Regions from separate parts of the Stenotrophomonas sp. C3(2023) genome, predicted to be linked through region 3. Evidence: predicted binding sites of a transcription regulator. Region 3 holds the regulator's gene; each other region holds the start of a gene.
What was found. Region 3 encodes HrcA, which represses chaperone genes, less so after heat shock. Its sites were predicted from a motif close to TTNGCACTCNNNNNNNNNGAGTGCNAA; they were not measured.
Positions count from the first base shown of each region.

Region 1 (5,667 bases), 1.7 Mb from region 3:
GGCAGCATCGGCCCTGGTGCCGGTGGGTGACGAGCGTTGGTCGTCACGCCCTCAGCGAGCGCCTACAATAACGGCCCCGCTCGCTGCCCACTGCCCTGCCCCATGAGTGCTGACCTGCTGCCCGTCCGTCGGGCCCTGCTTTCTGTTTCCGACAAGACCGGCCTGATCGAACTGGCCACGGCGCTGGCTGGCCGCGGTGTGGAACTGCTGTCCACTGGTGGCACCGCCAAGGCACTGCGCGAAGCGGGGCTGGCGGTCAAGGATGTCGCCGATGTGACCGGCTTCCCGGAAATGATGGACGGGCGGGTCAAGACCCTGCATCCGATGGTGCACGGCGGCCTGCTCGGCCGTGCAGGTCTGGATGATGCGGTGATGGCCGAGCATGGCATCGGTGCCATCGACCTGCTGGTGCTGAACCTGTACCCGTTCGAATCGGTCACCGCCAAGGCCGGCTGCACGCTGGCCGATGCGGTGGAGAACATCGACATCGGCGGGCCGGCAATGCTGCGCTCGGCAGCGAAGAACTTCGCCCGCGTGGCCGTGGCCACCGACCCGTCGCAGTACGAGGAACTGTTGCGCGCACTGGCCGCCAATGATGGCAGGCTCAGCGCCGCCCAGCGCTTCGCCTTCTCGGTGGCCGCGTTCAACCGCGTCGCCCAGTACGACGCAGCGATCAGCAATTACCTCTCCGCCGTGGCCGCTGCCGATGTGGACGTACCGGTGCGCACCGAGTTCCCCGCGCAGATGAACTCCACCTTCGTCAAGGTGATGGACCTGCGTTACGGCGAGAACCCGCACCAGAGCGGCGCGTTCTACCGCGACCTGTACCCGGTGCCGGGCACGCTGGCCACCTTCCAGCAGCTGCAGGGCAAGGAACTGAGCTACAACAACCTGGCCGACGCCGACGCGGCCTGGGAGTGCGTGCGCCAGTTCGATGCGCCGGCCTGCGTCATCGTCAAGCACGCCAACCCGTGCGGCGTGGCGGTGGGCGCCGGCAACGGCGATGCCTACGAGCTGGCCTACGCCACCGATCCGACCAGCGCGTTTGGCGGCATCATCGCCTTCAACACGCCGCTGGACGCTGCCACCGCCAAGGTGATCCTGGACCGGCAGTTCGTCGAAGTGCTGATCGCACCCGAGTACGAACCGGCCGCGCTGGCGTACGCGCAGAAGAAGGCCAACGTGCGCGTGCTGCGCATTCCGCACGGCGATGGCCTGAACAACTACGACACCAAGCGCGTGGGCTCGGGCCTGCTGCTGCAGTCGTCGGACAACCGCGGCATGAGCCGCGACGAGCTGACCGTGGTCAGCCAGCGCGCGCCCACCGAAAAGCAGTTCACCGACCTGCTGTTTGCCTGGAAGGTCGCCAAGTTCGTCAAGTCCAACGCCATCGTCTATGCCAAGGACAACCGCACCATCGGCGTCGGTGCCGGGCAGATGAGCCGCGTCTACTCGGCGCGTATCGCCGGCATCAAGGCCGCCGATGCCAACCTGGTGGTGGAAGGGTCGGTCATGGCCTCCGATGCGTTCTTCCCGTTCCGCGACGGCATCGACGCCGCCGCCGCCGCCGGCATCGCCGCGGTGATCCAGCCGGGTGGTTCGATGCGCGACGCCGAGGTGATCGCCGCCGCCGACGAACACGGCCTGGCCATGGTGTTCACCGGCGTGCGCCACTTCCGCCACTGATCCATCTGCAAAGCCGGGCATTGCCCGGCTTTTTCCATGCATTCGAGAACCCATTCCATGAAGATCCTCGTCATCGGCTCTGGCGGCCGCGAACACGCACTTGCCTGGAAGCTGGCCCAGTCGGCCCGTGTGGATGAAGTGCTGGTGGCTCCCGGCAACGCCGGCACCGCCACCGAAGCGAAGTGCCGCAACGTAGCCGTCAAGGTCACCGACCTCGATGGACTGCTCGCGCTGGCGCAGAACGAAGGCGTGGCGCTGACCGTGGTCGGCCCTGAAGTGCCGCTGGTGGCCGGTGTGGTCGATCGCTTCCGCGCCGTTGGCCTGCGCATCTTCGGGCCCACCGCCGCCGCCGCGCAGCTGGAAGGCAGCAAGGCCTACGCCAAGGACTTCCTGGCGCGGCACAACATTCCCACCGCGTTCTATGCCGTGCACACCGAGGTGGACGCCGCCCTGGCCTACATCCATGAGAAAGGCGCGCCCATCGTGGTCAAGGCCGATGGCCTGGCCGCCGGCAAGGGCGTCATCGTGGCGATGACCCTGGCCGAGGCCGAGGACGCGGTACGTGACATGCTCTCCGGCAATGCGTTCGGCGATGCCGGCGCGCGCGTGGTGATCGAGGAATTCCTTGATGGCGAGGAAGCCAGCTTCATCTCGATGGTGGACGGCACCTTCGCGCTGCCGATGGCCACCTCGCAGGACCACAAGCGCGTGGGCGACGGCGATACCGGCCCCAACACCGGAGGCATGGGGGCCTACTCACCTGCCCCGGTGGTCACCGAGGCGGTGCATGCGCGGGTGATGCGCGAGGTGGTCAACCCCACCGTGCAGGGCATGATCGCCGACGGCATCCCGTTCACCGGCTTCCTCTATGCGGGGCTGATGATCGATGCCAACGGCGCGCCGAAGGTGATCGAGTTCAATGTGCGCTTCGGCGACCCGGAAACGCAGCCGGTGATGCTGCGCCTGCAGTCGGACCTGGTGGAGCTGGTGGAAGCAGCCATCGACGGCACGCTGGATCAGGTGCAGGCACAGTGGGACCCGCGCCCGTCGCTGGGCGTGGTGCTGGCCGCCCGCCCCTATCCGGACGCGCCGATCACCGGCGAGGTGATTTCCGGCCTGGACGCCGTGCCGACCAGTGCCAAGGTGTTCCATGCCGGCACCGTGCTGGACGCGCAGGGCCAGGTGCTCAGTGCCGGTGGCCGCGTGCTGTGCGTTGCCGCGCTGGGCGGGAGCGTGCGTGAGGCGCAGGCTCATGCCTATGCCGGCGTGGCGGCGATCCGCTGGCCCAACGCGTTCCACCGCACCGACATCGGCTGGCGCGCCATCGCCCGCGAAGGCTGAGGGCCGTGGTAGGTGACGACCGTTGGTCGTCACGGGCAGCGCCAGGATCAAACGTGTGACGACCAACGGTCGTCACCTACCACCGCCGCGCGACGGCACAAAAAAGGCCGCGGTCCCTGGGACCGCGGCCTTCGTCTTTCAGGTCGGGCTGGAATCAGGCCGAGAACAGCGCCTTCATCTTCTTCAGCGCGTTGGCCTCGACCTGGCGGATCCGCTCGGCCGATACGCCATATTCGTCCGCCAGCTCCTGCAGGGTCACCTTGCTGTCCGCATCCAGCCAACGGCGACGGATGATGTCACGCGAACGGGCATCCAGTTCGGCCAGACCCTCGCGCAGCAGCTGCAGCTGGTTGTCCTCGCTGTCGGCGCGCTCATACGCCTGCGACGGCTCCTCGTCGTTGGCGACCAGGTACGCCGCCGGCGACGGCGGTGCGTGATCGTCGTCCTCGTCGCTGGGCGCGTCAAAGCCGACATCGCGACCGGACAGGCGCGACTCCATCTCCAGCACTTCGCGCTCGGAGACATTGAGGTCCTTGGCCACCGCGCTGACCTCGGCCGCGTTCATCCACCCCAGGCGCTTCTTGGATTTGCGCAGGTTGAAGAACAGCTTGCGCTGGGCCTTGGTGGTAGCAACCTTGACGATGCGCCAGTTCTTCAGGATGAACTCGTGCATTTCCGCGCGGATCCAGTGCACCGCGAAGGACACCAGGCGCACGCCCATGTCCGGGTCGAAGCGCTTGACCGCTTTCATCAGGCCGATGTTGCCTTCCTGGATCAGATCACCCAGGGCAAGGCCGTAGCCGTTGTAGCCGCGGGCAACGTGAACCACGAAGCGCAGGTGGGAATGGACCAGCTCGCGCGCAGCGTCCAGGTCCTGTTCGTCGCGGAAACGACGGGACAGATCCTGTTCCTCATCGACCGACAGCACCGGAATCTGGTGCACGGCACCGATGTAGGCGTCCAGCGAACCGAGCGCACTGGGAATCGGGAGATTGTTTGCCACAAGGGCAGTAGAGGTGTTCTGGCTCATGGTGCTCATCTTAGCAGTCCCGGTTTTGGACTGCTAAAGGGGGGAAAAAGTTCCAGCGTTCCGTAGATGGGACACTGGCGCTGACCACCCGTCTACCGTAGCGCGAAATGATGACAGTGGCGAGAGGCGGGCGCTCGGCGAATAATCCTTGATAAAGCAGTGACTTGCACGAGAAATTAGCGGTTTCCAGCGTCATTGGCGGCTGAATGTCGCACCCACCCCTGCCTGCTCAGGTCGTCCAGGTTGTCGGTCGTTCAGCCGGTTGGGACGCGCGTGGTCTGACAGCTGTTGAACTGCCGTTGGGGTGAGACCGACCGTACGCCAATGAGCGCCCCCGCCGCGCTGCGCGCGGTGCGCCGACCGTGGGGTCGGCACTACAAGGCGAAAGCGACGGCGCGTCCCGGTGCACGCCCCCGCCGCGCTGCGCGCGGTGCGCCGACCGTGGGGTCGGCACTACCAGAGCCGCGATCCCCACCGAAGGCACCCGCCCCGCGCTGCCCGGCAGGCTCGCATTTACCGAAGCCTAATAATACCCGGCCAGATTGAGGAAGAAGCCCTTCTGGTCGTACTGCAGCTCGGTCATATCGTCGCTGAACTCGGTGAAGTTGTAACCCAGTCCTACCTTGAAGTTCTCGCCGACGCGCCGGTCCACACCCACCAGCCAGCCCTTGCGCACGCCACCGTCGCGCACCTTTAACCAGCGATGTTCGGCCAGTGCCTCCCACTGCTGGAACAGCCGGTAACGCAGCTGCCCGGCCGCGAAGTCGGCGCGGCTGTCCAGCCACGGCCCCTGGCCGCGTCCGGTGCGGAACTCACCCCAGCGCGAGGCAAACTTGCCGGCCACTTCCCAGCGGTCGGTCACCTGCATCACGCCTTCAAAGGACAGGATCTGTGATTTCTGGTCGTACACCGTCACGCCTTCCTGGCCGAGTGAGGCCACGTCATACAGATAGGTGTACTTGCCGAACGCTGCCCAGCGCGTGTTGTCATGTGGCCGCCAGGCGAAGCCGAGATTGGTTTCGACCAGCTTGGCGTCGGCCACCGGATTGCGCTGGTCCTGGGTGTCGGCGTAGTTGGCCCGCAGCGCGATGCGCCAGTCTTCGTTGATCCTGTACAGCAGGCGATTGGTGGTCACCCACTGCTCGCGGTCTTCCGCGCCTTTGTCGCGGCGGTACTCCAGCTTGCTGTTCCACTGTGTGTTCGCGTCGGTACGCCCGCCGCTCACGCTGTAGGCGCGGCGGTCGACGCTGCCGGTGGTGGCATCCAGGTTGCCGTCCATCACGGTGAAGCCCAGGTTCCAACCCTGCGCCGGATAGAAATCCATGCCGAAGGTGTTGACCAGGCCGGCGGTGTCGTCGCGGCGGTCTTTCAGGTACTGGCTCTCGTTGAATACATTGACCTGGTTGCTCAGGCGCCAACGCTGGCCCAACGTCCAGCCGGTCTGCTGCCGGGTGTTGTACAGCGGATCGGTGGTGGTGCGGTCGGTGCTGTAGCTGTAGTTGCCGTAGAAGCTGTGGTCCGGCGACATCCAGTACTCGGCCTCCACCTTGCCGCCGTCGCCCCGGCTGCCGCTGCTCACCTCGGCCGCCACGCTGGAACGATCACCAAAC
Region 1 is NZ_JAWJLO010000001.1:462,992-468,658, reverse strand. It holds gene purH (bifunctional phosphoribosylaminoimidazolecarboxamide formyltransferase/IMP cyclohydrolase) at 103-1,686, shown strand; gene purD (phosphoribosylamine--glycine ligase) at 1,744-3,027, shown strand; gene rpoH (RNA polymerase sigma factor RpoH) at 3,182-4,057, opposite strand; gene RZA67_RS01895 (hypothetical protein) at 4,581-5,667, opposite strand, start outside.
Region 1: a site for HrcA is predicted at 4,068-4,094, ahead of rpoH (RNA polymerase sigma factor RpoH). Genes of this name have one in related genera too.

Region 2 (5,667 bases), 1.0 Mb from region 3:
CGAACTCGCCGGTGGCAGCGTTGTAGCCGTAGTTGCCTGCGCCTTCCTTGACCTTGTTGACGATCACGGAGGGCTCTTCGCCGGCGTTGGAGACGATCTCGCGCAGCGGGGCTTCCATCGCGCGCAGGGCGATCTGGATGCCATGGTTCTGGTCTTCGTTGGAACCCTTCAGGCCGGTCAGTGCAGCAACCGCACGTACCAGGGCCACGCCGCCGCCCGGCACCACGCCTTCTTCCACCGCCGCACGGGTAGCGTGCAGGGCGTCGTCGACGCGGTCCTTCTTTTCCTTCATTTCGATTTCGGTCGAAGCGCCGACCTTGATCACGGCAACACCGCCGGCCAGCTTGGCCACACGTTCCTGCAGCTTCTCACGGTCGTAGTCCGACGAGGTGTCTTCGATCTGGGTCTTGATCTGGGTGACACGCGCGTCGATGTTGGCCTTCTCGCCGGCACCGTCGATGATGGTGGTGTTTTCCTTGGAGACCTGCACCTTCTTGGCGCGGCCCAGGTCCTTGATGGTGGCCTTTTCCAGCGACAGGCCGATTTCCTCGGAAATCACGGTACCACCGGTCAGCACGGCCATGTCTTCCAGCATCGCCTTGCGACGGTCGCCGAAGCCCGGTGCCTTGACGGCCACGACCTTGACGATGCCACGGATGGTGTTGACCACCAGGGTGGCCAGCGCTTCGCCTTCGATGTCTTCAGCGATGATCAGCAGCGGCTTGCCAGCCTTGGCAACGCCTTCCAGCACCGGCAGCAGGTCACGCACGTTGGAGATCTTCTTGTCGTGCAGCAGCACGAACGGATCGTCCAGGTCAGCGGTCTGCGACTGCTGGTTGTTGATGAAGTACGGCGACAGGTAGCCACGGTCGAACTGCATGCCTTCGACGACGTCCAGCTCGTTTTCCAGGCCCGAGCCTTCCTCGACGGTGATGACGCCTTCCTTGGTCACGCGGCGCATTGCTTCGGCGATGATGTTGCCGATCGACTCGTCGGAGTTGGCCGAGATGGTGCCGACCTGGGCAATCGCCTTGTCGTCAGCGGTCGGCTTGGAGATGTTCTTCAGCTCGGCCACAGCGGCCACGACGGCCTTGTCGATGCCGCGCTTGAGGTCCATCGGGTTCATGCCGGCGGCAACGGCCTTGACGCCTTCGCGGATCAGGGCCTGGGCCAGCACGGTGGCGGTGGTGGTGCCGTCGCCGGCGTCGTCATTGGTGCGCGAAGCCACTTCCTTGACCATCTGCGCGCCCATGTTCTCGAACTTGTCAGCCAGTTCGATTTCCTTGGCGACGGAGACGCCGTCCTTGGTGATGGTCGGAGCACCGAAGCTCTTTTCCAGCACGACGTTGCGGCCCTTCGGACCCAGGGTGGCCTTCACGGCATTGGCGAGCACGTTGACGCCGCGCACCATGCGCGAACGGGCGTCTTCACCGAAACGAATATCCTTGGCAGACATTGCGATTACCTCTTTATGGAGCCGGGCCAGGCCCAGCTGCGTTGAACGGGAATGGAGTTACAGCAGCAGGTTGCGCGGTGGCTCAGCCGATGATGGCGAGCACGTCGTCTTCGCGCAGAACCTTGTACTCGGTGCCTTCGCTCTTGTACGAGCTGCCGGCGTACTGGCCGTAGATGACCTTGTCGCCGACCTTCAGCGACGGCGCGCGCACGCTGCCGTTGTCCAGCGGCTTGCCCGGGCCGACGGCCACGACTTCGCCCTTGGTGGACTTTTCCTTGGCGGAATCCGGAATCACGATGCCGCCCGCGGAGATTTCGTCAGCTTCGATCGGCTTGACCACGATGCGGTCGTGCAGCGGCTTGATGCTCATGTGAGACCTCTTAAGTGATTGATAGATCTAAAAAAGTCCGGCGATGTTAGCACTCACCCCAGGTGACTGCCAGAATCGCTCGTGAAAAAACCCGATTGCTCGGGACAGGGCAGAGATGGAGCCCCCCGGTGACCTTTCAAGGCCTGCGGATGAAATTTTTTTTGCCCCGGCGGGACGGCACACCGCCCCCGCCCTCCCGTCGACCGCAGCACGGGCAGACGAGCCAAACCCGCCAACCTGTAACGCAATGGGCTTAAAGTCCCGGTGGGGGATCCATCAACATGGAGAAGTCGATGCGATTGCTGACACCGCTTGCCGCCGCTTGCCTGCTGGCGCTGGCCACTGCCCCGGCGCAGGCCGGGGTTTTCATCAACGAACTGCACTACGACGACAGCACGCCCGCTGGCGACACCGGCGAGGCCATCGAAGTGGTGGCCACTGCCGGTGAGGACCTCTCCGGCTACCGCCTGTACCTGTACAACGGCAGCACGCCCTCGGCCGCCGTGGTGTATGCCGAGAACGCGGTCCCCAGTGGCGGTCCCGCCGGTTGCGGCAGTGCCAGCATCGCGGTGGTCCGCTACCCCACCAACGGCATCCAGAACGGTCCCAACGACGGCATCGCGCTGGTCGGCCCCGATGGCCAGGTGGTCCAGTTCCTCAGCTACGAGGGCACCATCACCGCCGCCTCGGGCCCTGCTGCGGGCATGACCAGCCAGAACATCCCGGTGGCCGAAAGCAACAGCACGCCCCCCGGCACCTCGCTGCAGCTCACCGGCAGTGGCAGCCAGTACGCGCACTTCACCTGGGCCGGGTCGGCCGCGCAGACCTTCGGCAGCTGCAACCACGGTCAGCAGTTCAGCGGCAGCCCCGGTACGCCGGGCCCGAACACCCCGCCCTCGGTGTCCACCACGGTCCCGGCGCAGGGCAGCAGCAGCTTCCCCGCCGCCGGCGACCTGGAAGTGGTCTTCAGCGAGACCGTCAACGTGGCTGAGGGTGCCTTCGCACTGAGCTGCGGTCAGTCCGGCAGCATACCGCTGCGCCACCCGGCCAGCGGGCGCAGCCTGAACATAACGACCGATACCGCGCTGGTGGCCGGTGAAGCCTGCCGCTTCGACATCCGTGCCAACCGCATCAGCGACAGCCAGGGCGCCCGCCCCGCCGCCGATTCGCGTATCGCCTTCCGTGTGGCCAGCAGCACCGGCACCCCGGACCCGGGCAACCCGGGTGACTACTACCGCCGCGTCAACACCTCCAGCCCCAGTCAGCTGCGCTGTTCACTGCACGAGACCATCAGGGGCCACACGGTCTATCCGTACAGCGGTTCGGGCACCTCCACCTGGACGATCCTGGAAATCGCCGAGGAGGACCCGAACAACCCCAACCGGATCCTCGACGCTTACCGCAACCGCAGCTACGCCAAGGTCAGCGACCGCGCCGGCAGCGGCAGTGGCCTGCGCTACAACCGCGAGCACACCTGGCCCAACTCGCTCGGCTTCCCCAGCACCACCGGCGACAAGGGCCTGCCCTATGCGCCCTACACCGACACGCACATGCTGTACCTGACCGACGCACAGTGGAACGCCGACCGCGGCAACAAGCCGTTTGCCAGGTGCGACAGCAACTGCGGCGAGCGTGCCACCGGGGCCAACAATGGCCAGGGCGGCAGCAGCGGCAGCTACCCCGGCAGCTCCAACTGGGTGCGCAGTCCTGACGGCAACCAGGGCACGTTCGAGGTGTGGGGCGCGCGCAAGGGCGACATCGCCCGTGCGGTGATGTACATGGCGATCCGTTACGAGGGCGGCGTGGACGCGGCCACCGGCCAGTCCGAGCCGGACCTGGAGCTCACCGACGACCGCAGCCGCATCGTCGCCACCCGCAGCTCACCGGCCTACATGGGCCTGCTGTCCACCCTGCTCGACTGGCACCTGGCCGACCCGCCGGATGCGGCCGAACGCGAACGCAACGAAGTGATCTTCAGTTTCCAGGGCAACCGCAACCCGTTCATCGATCACCCCGAGTGGGCCAGCAACGCCTTGTTCACCTCGGCCAAGCCAAGTACCTGTCAGCTGGCCAACTGAGGTGAGGTCTCAGGGCGGGTTTCAGACCCGTCCCATGCCCCGGTCCGGCACCCGCCTGGACCGGGGCCCTATACTCGGCGGTCATGAGCACCGCCGATCCCGTCCTGCTGCTGTTGACCACCTGCCCGGACCAGGCAAGCGCCGAGCGCATCGCCACCACCCTGGTGGGTGAAAGGCTGGCCGCGTGCGTGACACGGCTCGACGGCGCCCACTCCACTTACCGTTGGCAGGGGCAGGTCACCACCGATGCCGAGCTCCAGCTGCTGGTGAAAACCACGGCCAGCCGGATCGACGCCGCAATGGCGCGGTTGCTGGAACTGCACCCGTATGAACTCCCCGAGTGCATCGCGGTCGAAACCCGGGCCGGTTTGCCGGCCTATCTTGATTGGATCCGGGCGCAGACCCGGGAGGACATTGTTTGATGGCGCTTTTCCGTCGTTGCATGACGCTGTGCGTTCTGCTGTTGGCCAGCCTGCCCGCCTGGGCCGTGAGCGAGAAAGATCTGCTGCCGGTGGACGAAGCGTTCGCGCTGACCGCTACCGCCGACCAGCGCGACAGCATCGCGCTGCAGTGGAAGATCGCACCGGGCTATTACCTCTATCGCCACCGCACGGCGGTCAAGGCTGACGCCGGTTTCAACGGTGGTGAACTGCGCATGCCGGCTGGCGAGCGCCACCACGATGATTTCTTCGGCGAGGTGGAAACCTACCGCGACCAGCTGCGGGCCACCCTGCCCGGCCGCCCGAGGGCCGATGCCAGCGTGGTCACGCTCGAAGTGCGCTTCCAGGGGTGCGCCGATGCCGGCGTGTGTTACCCGCCGCAGAAGCGCATCGTGCAGGTGCAGCTGCCGCACGGCAGCACTGCGGCGGTGGCAAGCGCGGCCGGCGCCGGCAACCCGTTGCCGGTCAATCCGCTCGCCGCGGCGGCTGCCAGCGGTGGCCTGCGCCTGCCGGGCATCGGCCAGGGCAACAGCCAGTCGCTGCCGCTGCCGCCGGAACAGGCGTTCGGCTTCGACGCGATCGTCAGCGACGGCAACACCCTGCTGCTGCGTTTCACCCCTGCCCCGGGCTACTACCTCTACCGCGACCGCACCTCGCTCAAGCTCGAGGGCAACCCCGGCGTGCTGGCGGCTGCGCCGCGCTGGCCGACCCCGCGATCGCACCGCGACGAACACTTCGGCGATGTCGCGGTGTATTTCGACCAGGTGGAAGTGCCGTTGCCGGTGCGCCGTCGTACGGCCGAGGCAACCACTGCAACGCTGGTGGCCACGTTCCAGGGCTGCCAGACCGACGGCATCTGCTATCCGCCGATGACCCGGCGGCTGAAGCTGCAGATTCCCGCCGGGCGCATCAGTGCCGACGCCGATGCGGCCGCCCCGCGTCCTGGGCTCATTGCGCCGCTGAGCAACGAAGCCGCCGCCGCGCAGCGTCAGGCAGCGGCCCTGCCGCCCGCCGAACCCGCTGCTGACGATGGCAACGGCGAGAGCGCTGCAGCGACGGTCGACACCAGCACCGACGTGCAGGCCGTTGCCGGCGACGCGCGCGATGACAATGCCCTGCGCACGCGTCCGCCCAGCCGCACCCCCGACCCGGACAGCTCCTTCCTGTGGATGCTGGTGCTGGCGCTGGCCGGTGGCCTGGTGCTGAACCTGATGCCCTGCGTGCTGCCGATCCTGTCGCTGAAAGTGCTGGGCGTGGCCCAGAGCGGCGAAAGCGCCGAGCGTGCCCGCTCGCATGCCATGTGGTACACCCTTGGCGTGCTCA
Region 2 is NZ_JAWJLO010000001.1:3,230,645-3,236,311, forward strand. It holds gene groL (chaperonin GroEL) at 1-1,456, opposite strand, end outside; gene RZA67_RS14330 (co-chaperone GroES) at 1,539-1,826, opposite strand; gene RZA67_RS14335 (endonuclease) at 2,120-3,904, shown strand; gene cutA (divalent-cation tolerance protein CutA) at 3,988-4,326, shown strand; gene RZA67_RS14345 (protein-disulfide reductase DsbD) at 4,347-5,667, shown strand, end outside.
Region 2: a site for HrcA is predicted at 1,873-1,899, ahead of RZA67_RS14330 (co-chaperone GroES). Genes of this name have one in related genera too.

Region 3 (5,667 bases):
TGCGGCCATTGCTGGCCGACCCCAAGGACAACCGCCGGCGACGCGCGCGCGGCGGTTGACGGGCACGGGCCCTGCGCGCGGGAGCGGGCAGGGCAGGCGGGCTCAGCGACCGCCGTTCTTGTTCTTCGGCTTGGGCAGGTTGCGGCCGAACTGGCGGATGGTCTGGCGGGCCAGCTCCGCGTCATTGCCGGGGAAGTAATCACCTTCCCAGCGCGCCACGGCGTCGTTCTCGAAATACACCACGAAGTTCTTCACTTCGGTCTTGCCGAGGCGGTTCACGCGCTGGCTGGCGGTGTAGTCCCAGCGCTGGGCGTGGAAGGGGTCGGCGATGGAAGGCGTGCCGAGCAGGGCGTCGACCTGCTGGCGGCTCTGGCCGACCTGCAGTTTGGACACGCCCTCTTCCCGGATCAGGTTGCCCTGATAGATGGGTTGCTTATAGATGATGCCGCACCCGGTGGTGGACAGGGCGACGGCGGCGACCAGCAGAAGATTGCGCATCGGGAATGGCGGTTTGGGAAATCGAACCGATGATACACTCCCGGCGTGCCACCGCGACCCAATCCGAGGCAGCCGGCGCTAAATCGCCAATGAACGGAGCTTTATGGAAACCCACGACCTGCGCAAAGTCGGCCTGAAGGTGACCCATCCTCGGATGCGGATCCTGGCCCTGCTGGAGCGCACCCCGCAGCACCACATGACCGCCGAAGACATCTATCGCCAGCTGCTTGAGCACGGCGATGAGATCGGTCTGGCCACGGTTTACCGGGTGCTGACCCAGTTCGAGGCGGCCGGTCTGGTGCTCAAGCACAACTTCGAGGGCGGCCAGGCGGTGTACGAGCTGGACCGTGGCGGCCACCATGACCACATGGTGTGCGTGGATACCGGCAAGATCATCGAGTTTGAAAGCACCGAGATCGAGGAGCTGCAGCGCCGGATCGCCGCCGAGCACGGCTACGAGCTGGAAGAGCATTCGCTGGTGCTGTACGTGCGCAAGAAGCGCCGCTGAGCGCGGACGCACGTGCTGAAAGCTGAAAACCCGGGGATACCCGGGTTTTTTTGTGATGGGGCCTGGGTTCTGCCAGCGAAAGCGTGACGACCCGCGGTCGTCACCTACCGGTTGCGAGGGGCGCCAGCGCCCCGGCGCTCAGGCCTGCAGCAGCTTGCGGGCGGCAGCGCGCGCTTCCTTGCTGACTTCAACGCCGCCCAGCATGCGCGCCAGTTCTTCTTCGCGGGCGCGGGTGTCGAGCTTTTCCACGGCGCTCTGGGTCATGCCGTCCACCGGGGCCTTGCTCACGCGGTAATGGGCGTGGCCCTTGGAGGCGACCTGCGGCAGATGGGTCACGCACAGCACCTGGCGTTTCTCACCGAGGGCGCGCAGCTTCTGGCCGACAATGTCGGCCACAGCGCCGCCGATGCCCGAGTCCACTTCGTCGAACACCATCGTCGGTACGGCGTCCAGGTCCAGTGCGGCCACTTCGATGGCCAGCGAGATGCGTGACAGCTCACCGCCGGAAGCCACCTTGCGCAGCGGGCGCGGCGGCTGGCCGGCATTGGCCGCCACCAGGAATTCGACCCGCTCGGCACCCTGTGCGTCGGGCTGGCCGTCGCCATGCGGCTCCAGCTGGATCAGGAACTGGCCACCGCCCATGCCCAGCTCGGCAATCAGCCCGGTGGTGGTGGTGGACAGTTCGCTGGCCGCGCGCTGGCGGCTTTCGCTGAGCACCGCAGCCTGCGTGCGCCATGCCGCAGCGGCCTTTTCGATTTCGCCGGCCAGGCGCTGCAGGCGTTCGTCGGCGCCGCGCAGCTGCTCCACTTCGGCCTGCATGCGCTCGCGGTGCGGACCCAGCTCGGCCATCGCCACCCGGTGCTTGCGCGCCAGGTCGTGCAGGCGGCCTAGCCGACGCTCGTTCTCGGCGAACTGCTCGGGGTCGGCGTCCAGGTCGTCGCGCACCCGGTCCAGCAGGGCCAGCGCTTCATGCAGCTGGATGGCGGCACTGTCGATCAGCGCGTCCACCTCGCCCAGCCGCGGGTCATGCTCGGCCACCCGGCCCAGCTCGCCGCGGACCTGCTGCAGCAGGTCCAGTGCACCGCCGTCGTCGTCGCCGTTGAGGCGGCCACTGGCCACCTCGCAGGCGGTGAGCAGCGCGCTGGCATGGGCCTGGCGGCGGTGGCTGGCCTCCAGCGTGGCAATGGCCGCCGGTTCCAGGTCCTCGCGCTCCAGTTCGCGCAACTGGTGTTCCAGGAACCCGATGCGGTCGCTCACATCGCCCTGCTGGGAAAGCGCGTCAGCCTCGTCCACCAGCGCCTGCCAGGCGGCGGTGGCCTGGCGCACGCTGCGCCGCGCCTCGGCGTTGCCAGCGTAGGCATCGAGCAACGCCAACTGCGAGGGCCGTGCCAGCAGCGCCTGCTGTTCGTGCTGGCCGTGGATCTCCACCAGCAAACCGGCCAGCTCGGTCAGCTGGGTGAGGGTCACCGGACGGCCGTTGATGAAAGCGCGCGAGCCGCCGTCAGCACGGATCACCCGGCGCAGCTGGCATTGCTCCTCATCGTCGAGTTCGTTGTCGGCCAGCCAGCGGCGCGCGGCCTGCAGCTGCTCCAGCGCGAACTCGGCGGAAAGCTCGGCGCGGGGGGCGCCGTGGCGGACCACGCCGCTGTCGGCGCGCAGGCCGGACAGGAAGCCCAGCGCGTCGACCATCAGCGACTTGCCGGCGCCGGTCTCGCCTGAAACCACGGTCATGCCCGGCCCGAACTCCAGTTCGGTGGCGCGGACAACAGCGAAATCCTTGATGGATAGGTGTCTGAGCATCGGTAGGTCAGTCTCTCAAGCCGCGCAAAGCTAGCACGCAGGGCAGGTCGGTCCAATGACTTGCCAAGCATGGGGGCTGGCATTATCTAATGGAACAGTCTCACAGGCTGATTCCATGCAGGCGTTCTCCGACCAGCTTCCCGCCCGTTCCCGCCATCTGCTGCGCACGCTGATCACGCGCTACATCCAGGACGGTGAACCGGTGGGCTCACAGACCCTGGCCCGGGTGGCCGGGCTGGATGTGAGTGCGGCCACCATCCGCAATATTCTGGCCGAGATGGAAGAAGTGGGTCTGCTGAGTTCAGCGCACGCCTCGGCCGGGCGTATTCCCACCGCCCACGGCTACCGCGTCTTCGTCGACAGCCTGGTGCAGATGCAGCCGCCGGGCGAGGAGGACCTGAGCCGGCTGCGCCAGGAGCTGGCCAGCGGCGCAGGTACCCAGGCGTTGCTGGGCAGTGCGTCACAGCTGCTGTCTGCGATGAGCCAGTTCGTCGGGGTGGTCAGCGCGCCGCGCCGGACCCGGTTCGCCTTCCGGCAGATCGATTTTGTGGCGCTGGACGCCAACCGCGTGCTGGCCATTGTGGTGTTTGCCGACAACGAGGTGCAGAACCGCATCATCGAGGCGCGCCGCAGCTGGGAGCCGGGTGAGCTGGAGCAGGTGGCCAACTACCTCAACGCGCAGTTTGCCGGCATGCCGCTGTCGGGCATCCGTCAGCACCTGCTGCTGGAGCTGCGCAGCGCCCGCAGCGAGCTGGAACGGCTGCTGTCACAGAGCGTCGAGCTGGCCGAACAGGCCCTGCAGCCGCCTGAGGACGACATCCTGCTGGCCGGCCAGACCCGGCTGCTGGGCGTGCAGGATCTGACCAACCTGGAACGCCTGCGCGAGCTGTTCGAGCTGTTTGCCAGCAAGCGCGAGATCCTGCAGCTGCTCGAGCGCACGATCCAGGCGCCGGGGGTGCGCATCTTCATCGGTGAGGAAACCGGCATGGTGCCGCTGGAGGGCGTGTCGCTGGTCACCGCCCCCTATGTGGCCGAGGGCCAGGTGCTGGGCGTGCTGGGGGTCATCGGCCCCAGCCGGATGGCCTATGACCGCATGATTCCGCTGGTCACGGCCACTGCCGAGGCCCTTGGCGCCGCCTTTTCGACCCCGCCGCACGGTTCGAAGTGATCTGACGCTTGAAACGCAGCATCCCGCCCACACTAGGGTGGGTGGAGGCGGGGTGTGTCCGCCAGGGAACCGCACATGAACCACGAACAGCCAGAGATTCAAGCCCAGCCGGCCGACGCGGCCGAGGGTGCACTCCACGACCAGATCGAGCAGCTGCGCGGCGAGCTGGAGCAGGTCAAGGCCGATGCGCTGCGTGAGCGCGCCGACCTGGACAACCAGCGCAAGCGCGTGGCCCGCGATGTCGAGCAGGCCCGTCGCTTTGCCAACGAAAAACTGCTGGGCGAGCTGCTGCCGGTCTTCGACAGCCTCGATGCCGGGCTGAAGGCCGCAGGCGATGAGGCCCATCCGCTGCGCGAAGGTCTGGAACTGACCTACAAGCAGCTGCTCAAGGTCGCCGGTGACAACGGCCTGACCCTGCTGGACCCGACCGGCCAGGCGTTTAACCCCGAGCATCACCAGGCCATCAGCCAGGTACCGGCCGACGACGCCGCGCCGGGCAGCGTGGTGCAGGTGTTCCAGAAGGGCTACCTGCTCAACGACCGCCTGCTGCGCCCCGCGCTGGTGGTGGTGGCCGCCGACTGACCCGGCATGGGTGGCCGTCGGCCCTTGGGCAGACGGCGACCCGACCCCATTGAACACAGCGTTCGGAGGGTGGCTTGAATGTTCCACGGCCATCCCCCACATCGTTTTCATCCACCGGCCAGCGTGCCGGTCTGACCAAAACACAGCACTCAGGAGTCTCCCCACATGGGCAAGATCATTGGTATCGACCTCGGCACCACCAACTCGTGCGTGGCGATCATGGACGGCGGCAAGGCCCGCGTCATTGAAAACTCGGAAGGCGACCGGACCACGCCCTCCATCGTCGCCTACACCAAGGACGGCGAAATCCTGGTCGGCGCCTCGGCCAAGCGCCAGGCGGTGACCAACCCGAAGAACACCTTCTACGCCGTCAAGCGCCTGATTGGCCGCAAGTTCACCGACGGTGAAGTGCAGAAGGACATCTCGCACGTGCCGTACGGCATCCAGGCCCATGAAAACGGCGATGCCTGGGTGTCCACCAGCGATGCCAAGAAGATGGCGCCGCAGGAAATCTCGGCCAAGGTGCTGGAAAAGATGAAGAAGACCGCCGAGGACTTCCTCGGTGAGAAGGTCACCGAAGCGGTCATCACCGTGCCGGCCTACTTCAACGACAGCCAGCGCCAGGCGACCAAGGACGCCGGCCGCATCGCCGGCCTGGACGTCAAGCGCATCATCAACGAGCCGACCGCGGCCGCGCTGGCCTATGGCCTGGACAAGGGTGACAACAAGGATCGCAAGATCGTGGTGTACGACCTGGGCGGCGGCACCTTCGACGTTTCGGTGATCGAGATCGCCAATGTCGACGGCGAGAAGCAGTTCGAGGTGCTGGCCACCAACGGTGACACCTTCCTGGGCGGCGAAGACTTCGACAACCGCGTCATCGAATACCTGGTGGAGGAGTTCAACAAGGACCAGGGCATCGACCTGCGCAAGGACCCGCTGGCCCTGCAGCGTCTGAAGGACGCCGCCGAGCGCGCCAAGATCGAGCTCTCCAGCGCCCAGCAGACCGAAGTGAACCTGCCTTACGTGACCGCTGATGCCAGCGGCCCGAAGCACCTGAACATCAAGCTGACCCGCGCCAAGCTGGAAGCACTGGTCGAAGACCTGGTGA
Region 3 is NZ_JAWJLO010000001.1:2,188,539-2,194,205, reverse strand. It holds gene RZA67_RS09640 (RnfH family protein) at 1-59, shown strand, start outside; gene bamE (outer membrane protein assembly factor BamE) at 103-498, opposite strand; gene fur (ferric iron uptake transcriptional regulator) at 602-1,006, shown strand; gene recN (DNA repair protein RecN) at 1,145-2,806, opposite strand; gene hrcA (heat-inducible transcriptional repressor HrcA) at 2,922-3,974, shown strand; gene grpE (nucleotide exchange factor GrpE) at 4,050-4,556, shown strand; gene dnaK (molecular chaperone DnaK) at 4,722-5,667, shown strand, end outside.